Regions from separate parts of the Clostridium facile genome, predicted to be linked through region 2. Evidence: riboswitches for the same ligand, from Rfam matches in the RefSeq annotation. Region 2 holds a riboswitch; each other region holds the start of a gene.
What was found. Region 2 has a riboswitch for thiamine pyrophosphate ahead of H8Z77_RS01125 (energy-coupled thiamine transporter ThiT). Riboswitches for the same ligand answer to the same signal wherever they lie in the genome.
Positions count from the first base shown of each region.

Region 1 (3,282 bases), 1.5 Mb from region 2:
CAACAGGAAGTTGCCATAAATGGCTGTTCTTCTGGAACTTTCTTCAAGAAATCTTCTGCTTCTTCAATCGTACAAAGGTCAGCGCCAACAGCTACTTCTACTACATCGGCAAATCCCAGGTGGCGCATTGCGTCTTTGATTTTTTCAGGAGTTGCTTTTGGACCAAATTGTCCTAAAAATGCTGGGGCAACAGCGGCAATCACCTGGTCACCTTTTTTGATAGATTGGATTAACTGGAAGATTTGGCCTTTATCCGAGATAGCGCCAAATGGACAGTTTACAATACACATACCGCAGGATACACACAAATCATAATTAATTTGTGCACGGCCGTGTTCATCTGAGCCAATTGCGTTCATTCCACACGCTTTTGCGCAAGGACGTTCCATTTTTTGAATAGCACCATAAGGACAGACGGTTCTACAACGTCCACATTTAATACATTTTTCTTGGTCAATTACGGATTTTCCATGTGCGTCAAAGCTAATTGCCCCTTTTGGACAGACTTCGGAACATGGATGTGCTAAACATCCCTGGCATAAATTTGTCACTTCAAATTTCTTTTCCGGGCATTTGTTGCATGCAAAAGAGATAATATTTACCAGTGGAGGGTCATAATATTTTTCCGCAATTGCACTTTCAAAGATACCATCAGAGATTGGTTTGTTTTCATCTACTGGACGCAGTGGTAAACCAATACATAAACGCAGACGTTCCCCTACAATCGCACGTTCCAGGAAGATACTTTCACGGTAAGTAGCAATTTCGCCTGGAATAATTTTGTATGGCAGTTCTTCAATTTTTTTTGCGTAGTCTCCGCCTTCATAAGCCATACGGGCTACTTCGGTAAATACTTTACGGCGGATATCAGTTACAGATGTATAAATACCTCTCATGAAACAATTCTCCTTTTGCCTGTTAGTTTGTTTTTCATCGGCCAAAAATTGAGGACAATTTGCGCACAACAAGACCATTATCTATTATAGATAATACCATTTTTCTACCTTATTTTTCAATTGATTATCTTCCTAAAGATTGTCCTGTATCCATAGAAAATAATAAGAAAAATACACAAAAAATTTGCTGATTTTTCTTGTGTTATCACAAAATAAAATGCAATAAGCCAAAATATTCAATATTTTTTTGTGATAATTGCAGAATTTAGAATAATTTTTTTGGTGTTTTATCAATTTAGCATTTTTATTGACAAATAAAAAAACCAGTGCTACAATAAATTTAAAAATAAATAGAATATAAGCCGGGGAGCTTGTGATAGCAGGCTGAGAGGAAGTCATCAACTTCGACCCATAACCTGATTTGGATAATGCCAACGTAGGGATGTTGCGGAATGATAAAATTGCGGAATATGCTGGTGGCATATTCCGTTTTTTGTTTGTCTGGATCGGATCGGCTGTGTTCAAAAGGAGTGTTTTTATGAATTATCAAATTAAAAAACTAACAACTGCGGCTGTATTGATTGCGTTAGGGGTAGTCTGTTCCGCATTTTACATCCCGGTAGGCGCGTCAAAATGCTTTCCAGTACAGCATGTTGTCAATGTAATTGCAGGGGTAACACTGGGACCTGCCTATGGATTTGGCATGGCATTTGCCACTTCGTTAATCCGTGTTTTATTAGGAACAGGAAGTTTACTTGCTTTTCCAGGTAGCATGGTAGGTGCCTTGCTTTGTGGGATATTGTATCAGTATTTTGGTAAAAAGCTTTATTTGGCCTATATTGGGGAAGTATTTGGCACTGGTATTTTAGGTGCTTTGGTAGCTTATCCAGTAGCTACACTAATCATGGGGCAAGAAGCAGCGGCATTTGCTTATGTGGTACCATTTTTGGTAAGCACAGCGGGAGGAGCTACCATGGCTTTTGTGTTATTATGTGCTTTAAAAAGGGCAAAAGTGTTAGAACGTGTGCAAGTTTCCCTTGGTACAGCAAAACAATAAATAGAGTAGGAAGGTGCGAAATATGCTAGAAGGAATCATCCAAAACGTACGGGAACGGGTTCCCTTAATCCATTGTATTACTAATTATGTAACAGTAAATGATGTAGCCAATATATTGCTGGCATGTGGAGGCTCCCCGATTATGGCGGATGACCAGCAGGAGGTAGAAGAGATTACTTCTATTTGCGCTGGATTGGATATTAATATCGGAACATTGAATTCCAGAACAATTTCCTCCATGCTTTTGGCAGGAAAACAGGCAAATCGGTTGGGACACATTACCGTATTGGACCCAGTAGGAGCCGGTGCTTCCCAATTGAGGACGAACACAGCAAAATCTTTATTAGAAGAAGTAAAATTTACTGTTATCCGTGGAAATAGTTCTGAAATCAAGACGATTGCGGCGGGAAAAGGCAATACCCAAGGGGTAGACGCCAATGAATTAGACGCTATTACCGAACAAAATCTCCCGCAAGCGGTTGAATTTGCCACGAAGCTGAGTGAAAGTACAGGGTCTACCATCGCCATTACTGGGGCGATTGATTTGGTATGTGATACCACCCAGGCCTATGTCATCCGGAATGGACATCCTGTGATGTCTAAAATTACTGGTACAGGATGTATGTTAACAGGGGTGATCGCGGCTTATTGTGCGGCGAATTCAGATAGGGTTACCGAGGCAACTGTTGCTGCGATTGCGGCAATGGGGCTGTGTGGAGAATTGGCTTATCAAAAAATATGTGAAACCAATGGTGGGACTTCTAGTTTCCGCACCTATCTAATCGACGCCATGAGTAAAATGGAAGATGATATCCTGAAAGGAGGGGCGAAAATTGAAGTTTACACCAGATGATTTATTATTATATGCGGTTACTGACCGAAGTTGGTTAGGGGACCATGATTTGGTGGACCAGGTAGAAGAAACTATTTTAGCGGGGACGACAATCGTCCAATTGCGGGAGAAAGAATTGTCGGATAAAGATTTCCTAGCAGAAGCAGTCAAGATTCAGTCCGTTTGCCAGAAACATAATATCCCGTTTATTATCAATGATAATCTGGAAGTTGCGATTGCTTGTGGCGCTGACGGCATCCATGTAGGGCAATCTGACCTGGCAGCAAACCAGGTACGGGAACGCCTTGGGAAAGATAAAATTATTGGTGTATCAGCCCAAACAGTGGAGCAGGCTATACTTGCAGAACAAATGGGGGCGGATTATTTAGGGGTTGGAGCTGTGTTTTCTACCTCTACCAAATTGGATGCCAGTGATGTTTCGTTTGATACCTTAAAGCAAATCTGCAAGGCGGTATCTATCCCGGTTGTTGCCATTG
Region 1 is NZ_JACOQK010000001.1:1,794,509-1,797,790, reverse strand. It holds gene H8Z77_RS07460 (4Fe-4S dicluster domain-containing protein) at 1-896, opposite strand, end outside; TPP riboswitch at 1,250-1,356, shown strand; gene thiW (energy coupling factor transporter S component ThiW) at 1,435-1,953, shown strand; gene thiM (hydroxyethylthiazole kinase) at 1,976-2,806, shown strand; gene thiE (thiamine phosphate synthase) at 2,787-3,282, shown strand, end outside.
Region 1: it holds a riboswitch for thiamine pyrophosphate, as region 2 does, so the genes downstream of both, thiW (energy coupling factor transporter S component ThiW) here and H8Z77_RS01125 (energy-coupled thiamine transporter ThiT) in region 2, are expected to answer to the same signal.

Region 2 (3,282 bases):
GCCTTCGGTTAGGCTTAGAGGCTGTGGCTTAAAAAAATAAAAACATTGCTTTTTTGAATAAAAACAACTTTTTATATATAGTTTAAACTAGAAAATGGTCTAGTTTTATTGAAAGTGTTTTTGAAATATTGAGAGAAAGTGAACTTATTTATGTTTTTTTTCATAGGATAAAACTGAATTGAAACAGAAAGGAGTTTGTGTTCATTGGATAATAATTATAAATTTGAAGAATATATGAGTGAAGTTATGCCAATGTCTTCTGGTTTGCGTTGTATAAAACCCAATCAGCCAGAGTGTAGAGATATTGATAGCCTTCCTTTAGCAATTGCCTATGTTCCAATCCAAAAATGGAAACGTACCTATGATACCGATGTAGCATTGGAACGAGGAACCATTTTTCCAGAACTGGATTTGCCATTTGTAGGGGAGGAGGAATCATAAATGATGAAATTAAATGAACGGGAACAGTTAATGAAAAAGTTGCAGGAAGCAGCTTTCGCTGTTTATGATGTTCAGCTTTATTTGGATACTCATCCTACTGACCAAGCTGCTTTAAGATATTTTGACCAGCAACGTCAAGCAAAACAAAAGGCGATGGAAGAATATGCAGCCAAATACGGTCCTGTTCGAGTAGAACAATCCAGTGGGGAACGTAAATGGAACTGGATAGAAGATCCATGGCCTTGGGAAATGGAGGATTAGCCCATGTGGAGTTACGATAAACGTTTACAATATCCTGTAAAGATTTCTCAGCCAAACCCAGCGCTTGCTAAAGTAGTAATTAGTCAGTTTGGCGGTCCCCACGGCGAATTAGGCGCATCTATGAGATACCTCTCTCAACGTTATAGTATGCCGTATAAAGAAGCCAAAGCAACATTGACCGATATTGGTACAGAAGAACTGGCACATTTAGAGATGGTTTCCGCTATTGTTCACCAACTAACAAGAAATCTTTCGATTGATGAAATCAAAAAATCCGGATTTGATGCTTATTATACTGACCATACAACAGGAGTATATCCCCAGTTTGCTTCTGGTACACCTTTTACAGCAGCAACATTTTCCTCTACCGGCGACGTTATTACAGACTTAACTGAAGATTTGTCTGCGGAAGAAAAAGCACGGACCACCTATGATAACCTTTTACGTTTAGTTGATGATCCAGATGTAAGGGATCCATTAAAATTTTTGCGTGCTAGGGAAATTGTACATTTCCAACGCTTTGGTGAAAGCTTGAGAAAAGTGCAAGATGAATTAAATAGCAAGAATTTCTATGCGTTTAACCCTGCATTTGACCGCAAGAAGAAAAGAAAGTAGCTTGAGATATACAAAGAGCCTTATCATCTTTGAATAGACCCATTTTATTGGGTTTATTCATCGATGAAAGGCCCTTTTTGCATGCTATTGTATTGTTATAATTTAATTGCTTTTTTAAGCGGAGGATAAATCAAGGATACAATAATAATACTGGAAACTAATGTAATAGCATTGTAAGGAAGGTTATAATAAAACGAATACCAAAATGGATTTTGTCCTTCTGGAGCAGAGCTAGCAAAAAGCAACGCGCCAGAAAGGTAATGGCTTAAAAATTTTAAAACCATTGATAATACTACTCCGATACATATTTCCCGTTTTTTTAATTTAATATTTGGTAAAAGGGCAGCTAAGCCACAAACAGCTAATGGAAGCAAGTAATCCAACAATACAGACCAAGGGCCAAAATATTTTGCTAATCCTAAAATAAATTGCATTATGGCACCTAAACAACCAACGATAACTCCATAGCCAACCCCCATTAAATAACTGGTTAAAAAGATTGGAATGATTGCAAATGATATCCAGGAACCGCCTTGTGGCATTTCTGGAATAACATTGTCTACATAGGTTAGCACTACTTGCATTGCTAAAAGTAGCGCCATATAAGCCATATTTTTAACAGTTAATTTGACAGAAAAGAGTTTTTTCATAGTAATTCTCCTGTTCATATGATTTTTTGAAATCGGAACAGATTTTGCTGTATTAAAAAACAATAAAAATAGCCTTTCTACAAATACGCAGAAAGGCTGGAATTTTTACAGCATAATACTCCCTACGCTGGCATGACCCAGATCAGGTATAAGGGTTAGGAAATAGTTCCTTCTCAGCCCTATGGCACCCCCGATTTCTAATTATTAGTTTATCTTTTTTTGGATGATTTGTCAAGTTTAACCTGTTTTCCCAGCAGATTTACAAATTTCGGCTAAGTCACAGCCTTCACATTTTGGTCCCCGTGCTTTACAAACATCCCGCCCAAATAATACTGTACGGTGGCAAAAATCACTGCTTTCCTCTGGTGGCAGTATTTTGCGTAGTTCCATTTCTACCTTTTTTGGTTCTTTTACTGAAACTAGCCCCAAACGATTGGAAATACGGATTAGATGGGTATCGGTTACAACAGCAGGTTTATGGAAAACATCCCCCATAATTAGGTTTGCCGTTTTTCTTCCTACCCCTGGTAATTTTGTAAGTTCTTCAATAGAATCGGGCAATTCGCCATGATAATCGCTGATTAATTTTTGACAAATTCCTACCAAATCTTTTCCTTTTGTATTTCCCAATCCGCAGGGTTTGACAATCGCTATAATATCATTTACATCCGCTTGAGCAATGGATTCCATGGTGGGATATTGTTCAAATAAATCTTTTGTTACAATATTTACTCTTGCATCGGTGCATTGGGCAGAAAGCCGGGTTGCTAATAAGAGCTGATAAGGATGCTGGTATGTTAAGGAACAAATAGCGTCTGGATACCGTTGTTTTAATAATTCCACTGCTTTTAACGCACGGTCTTTTTTTGTCATATGTCCACCTTCTTTTAAACTAGTAATTATTATTATTTATTATACCATAATGAAAAAAGTTACACAAGTTATTTTTTATCGACATAATATGATTATTTTTGCAAAAATATTGGTATCATAAGGCTAGTTAAAATTTTTCTTGATTGTTTTTGTTTGTTTGTAGTATAATATAAAGTAACAATTTGTTTCATACAAATCTATGTCTTTCTATATAAGCGATTCTAGTGTATGGTAAAGCTGTTATAATATGAACACGATACCATTGAACAAGGTGCTTTGAATACTATTTGGCTTCTACAATTTTTTAGTATGTCGTTAACATGTTGGACAAACTACATCTTTTTATAAAAACATCAATCGTAACTGAGGTGAATATACTTTGAATTCTAACTATGATATTGTGATTATTGGAGCAGGTACAGCGGGGCTTTCTGCCGCTATT
Region 2 is NZ_JACOQK010000001.1:286,792-290,073, forward strand. It holds gene H8Z77_RS01110 (spore coat associated protein CotJA) at 205-441, shown strand; gene H8Z77_RS01115 (spore coat protein CotJB) at 442-702, shown strand; gene H8Z77_RS01120 (manganese catalase family protein) at 706-1,317, shown strand; gene H8Z77_RS01125 (energy-coupled thiamine transporter ThiT) at 1,413-2,030, opposite strand; TPP riboswitch at 2,070-2,169, opposite strand; gene nth (endonuclease III) at 2,205-2,840, opposite strand; gene trxB (thioredoxin-disulfide reductase) at 3,220-3,282, shown strand, end outside.

Region 3 (3,282 bases), 230 kb from region 2:
CACTGTACTTTAAGATTATTGCGATGTTTTTATAGGATTGTTTTTGATTGTTTCAAAACTTTCCCTCTGACAGAACCAAAATGGATTCAATTTTACTCTAATGTAAACAGCCAGCCCTATTGAAATGAGGCTGGCTGTTTTTTGTTATGTTTATTAATCCATGATGTCTACATCTTCGCCACGCAGGATTTTATTGATATTGCGTACTGCACACATTTTTCCGCACATGGTACAGGTGTCTTCCCGTTCCGGAGTGGATTCCGCACGGTATCTTCTTGCTTTTTCTCCGTCCATGGCCAGCTCAAACTGTTTTTCCCAGTCCAGGTTGCGGCGTGCTTCGCTCATCTGGTAATCCCAGTCTTTCGCACCCTTTACCCCTTTGGCAACATCAGCGGCATGGGCGGCAATTTTAGAGGCGATAATCCCCTCTTTTACATCGTCTACAGTTGGCAGGCGAAGATGTTCTGCCGGTGTCACATAGCAGAGGAAAGAAGCTCCATAAGTTGCGGCAATTGCACCACCAATGGCTGCGGTAATATGGTCATACCCTGGAGCGACATCGGTTACCAAAGGCCCTAACACATAAAAAGGCGCCCCTTTACAGATGGTCTGCTGAATTTCCATATTCGCACGAATCTGGTTCAAAGGCATATGTCCTGGCCCTTCAATCATTACCTGGACGTTCTTTTCCCACGCCCGCATGGTCAGTTCGCCCAAGGTAACCAATTCCTCAATTTGAGAAATATCTCCCGCATCTTCGATGCTTCCTGGACGGCAGGCATCCCCCAGGCTTAAAGTAACATCGTATTGCTGGCAAATATCCAAAATTTCATCAAAATGCTCATAAAATGGGTTTTCGTTCCCTGTCAGCTCCATCCACGCAAAAATAATGGAACCCCCACGGGAGACGATATTGGTATGGCGTTTTGCCTGTTTAAAACGCTTTGCGGTTTCTTTGTTGATGCCACAGTGGATGGTCATAAAATCCACACCATCTTCGGCGTGCATTTTTACAATATCAATCCACTGCTGGGAGGTAATCGCTTTTAACGCTTTATTATAATATACCACAGCGTCATAAATTGGCACAGTACCCAAAACAGCTGGACATTCGGCGGTTAATTTTCTGCGGAACACCTGGGTATCGCCAAATGAACTTAAATCCATAATAGCTTCCGCACCCAAATCAACAGCGGTCATTACTTTTTTCATCTCAACATCTAAATCCAGGCAGTCCTTAGAGGTTCCTAAATTAACATTGATTTTTGTTTTTAGTTTGCTGCCAATCCCATGAGGTTTTAAACAGGTATGGTTTTTGTTTGCAGGGATTACTACCTGGCCTTTCGCAACCAGTTCCATTAACTCTGTTTCCGGAATCTGTTCCTCTTTGGCAACAGCCGCCATTTCTTTGGTGATAATTCCTTTTTTTGCTGCATCCATCTGTGTTGTATACACGGCAAAACATCCTTTCTTTCATTGCATGGTTTGGATTTTTAAACTCTGCCGAGCAAATGGCGGAGTATCACCGGGCATAAAAAAACAATACCCAGCTTTGCCACCGCAAAGAAGGTATTGCTGAAATACAACCTATATCCCTACGCTGGCATTATCCAAATCAGGTTCTTAGGGTCGAAGTTTGATTACTTCCTCTCAGCCTGCCATACAAGCTCCCCCTGTTATTCAGTTCTGTCCATTAGCCTACCACAGTACCAAAAAATTGTCAAGTAAAATAGAAAAACCCGGGATAAAAATCCCGGGTAAAAGGTATCAAAAAAAGAAATTATTCTTCTCTCATTTTAGCGAAGCATTCGCTGCAATAAACTGGACGGTCTTCACGTGGTTGGAAAGGAACTTTTGCTTCTCCACCACAGGAAGCACAGGTTGCAGTATACATTTCTCTGCTTGCCTTGGATGCGTTTTTACGGGCATCACGGCAGCTTTTACATCTTTGTGGTTCATTAACAAACCCTTTTTCAGCGTAGAATTCTTGTTCACCAGCGGTAAAAACAAATTCTGCTCCACATTCTTTACAAGTTAATGTTTTGTCTTCGTACATTTGAAAAACCTCTCTTAAATAACAATAATATTTGCCCCAGACGGATTCGCACCATCACCTTTGAAAAAACAACGCTCTGCTTTAAGCTACCGGGCCATGGATGATATAGGACATGCGCTAATTTACTAAAAACTTTAGCTTCTTCCGGATTCGAACCAGGGCATTGTCAACCGACTTTTTTGGTACATGCAGCCGTTTTGACATCGCATCGTAGCTGTAGCCTTGCAGATACAAAAACAAGGTTTCCTTCTCAAACGAAGACAAAAGTATTTTGATTTGCCGGTTCATTTCCTGTTGTTTTTCTTTGGCAAGAAACAACAACTCAGGGTCTGCCGGCTCAGAAGAATCCACTACAATAGATTCTTCCAAAGGAAGGGATTGGTTCAGCAAACTATGTTTTTTTGCAGCCGCACTTTGAGCTGCTTTTAAAATCCTGTTGCGGATACAAGTACTGGCATATGTCTGGAACGAAGTATCTCGATCCAACTGATAGGTGCGAATTGCGTCTAGCAACCCAATCAACCCTTCTTGGATCAGGTCTTCCTGCTCCATTCCGTCCACATGGAACTTGGATGCAAGTTTTACAACAAGCCCCATATAGGTTTCCACCAATCGCCCTGCTTCTGATTCAGTCAGATCATTGGCTTGAAAAGCATCTGGATTGTATGGATGTTCCATAGAATTTTGCCTTACCTTCCTATGATTTACCCTTATCATACCTTATTCCGTGATAATTGTCAAGTTTTTTCTTTCCAGATAAGCTGCACAATTTTGACATGTTTTACGATAAAATTTACATATATATGATTATTTTATTATTAATTCTAAAATAAAACATAAAAATAAGGGTGATTTTCTAAAAAACTGTCTCATATAAGACAGTTTTATGATTATATAAAATCAATTTGTTGTTTTGTTTTGATTGATAGGGCAACGGATTTTTTAAAATGTTTTCATGAAATAAATCAAAAAATATGGTATACTAATAAAATATGTATTTTACCATCAGAGCTTAACTTTGCTTTCTGATGTAATTTTAACCAATCGAAGGAAATGAATATGAAGTTTATCCTAGTATCTTTAAACGCCAAGTTCATCCATTCCAATTTGGCAATCCGAAGTATACAAAAATATACACAGCTACATACTGGCATTATGCCAGAAATACGGGAATACACCATCAACCAGCCGGAAGAGCTGATATTACGGGAATTATTTGAGGAACA
Region 3 is NZ_JACOQK010000001.1:517,608-520,889, reverse strand. It holds gene thiC (phosphomethylpyrimidine synthase ThiC) at 154-1,440, opposite strand; TPP riboswitch at 1,576-1,684, opposite strand; gene H8Z77_RS02175 (zinc-ribbon domain containing protein) at 1,781-2,056, opposite strand; gene H8Z77_RS02170 (sigma-70 family RNA polymerase sigma factor) at 2,174-2,734, opposite strand; gene H8Z77_RS02165 (B12-binding domain-containing radical SAM protein) at 3,116-3,282, shown strand, end outside.
Region 3: it holds a riboswitch for thiamine pyrophosphate, as region 2 does, so the genes downstream of both, thiC (phosphomethylpyrimidine synthase ThiC) here and H8Z77_RS01125 (energy-coupled thiamine transporter ThiT) in region 2, are expected to answer to the same signal.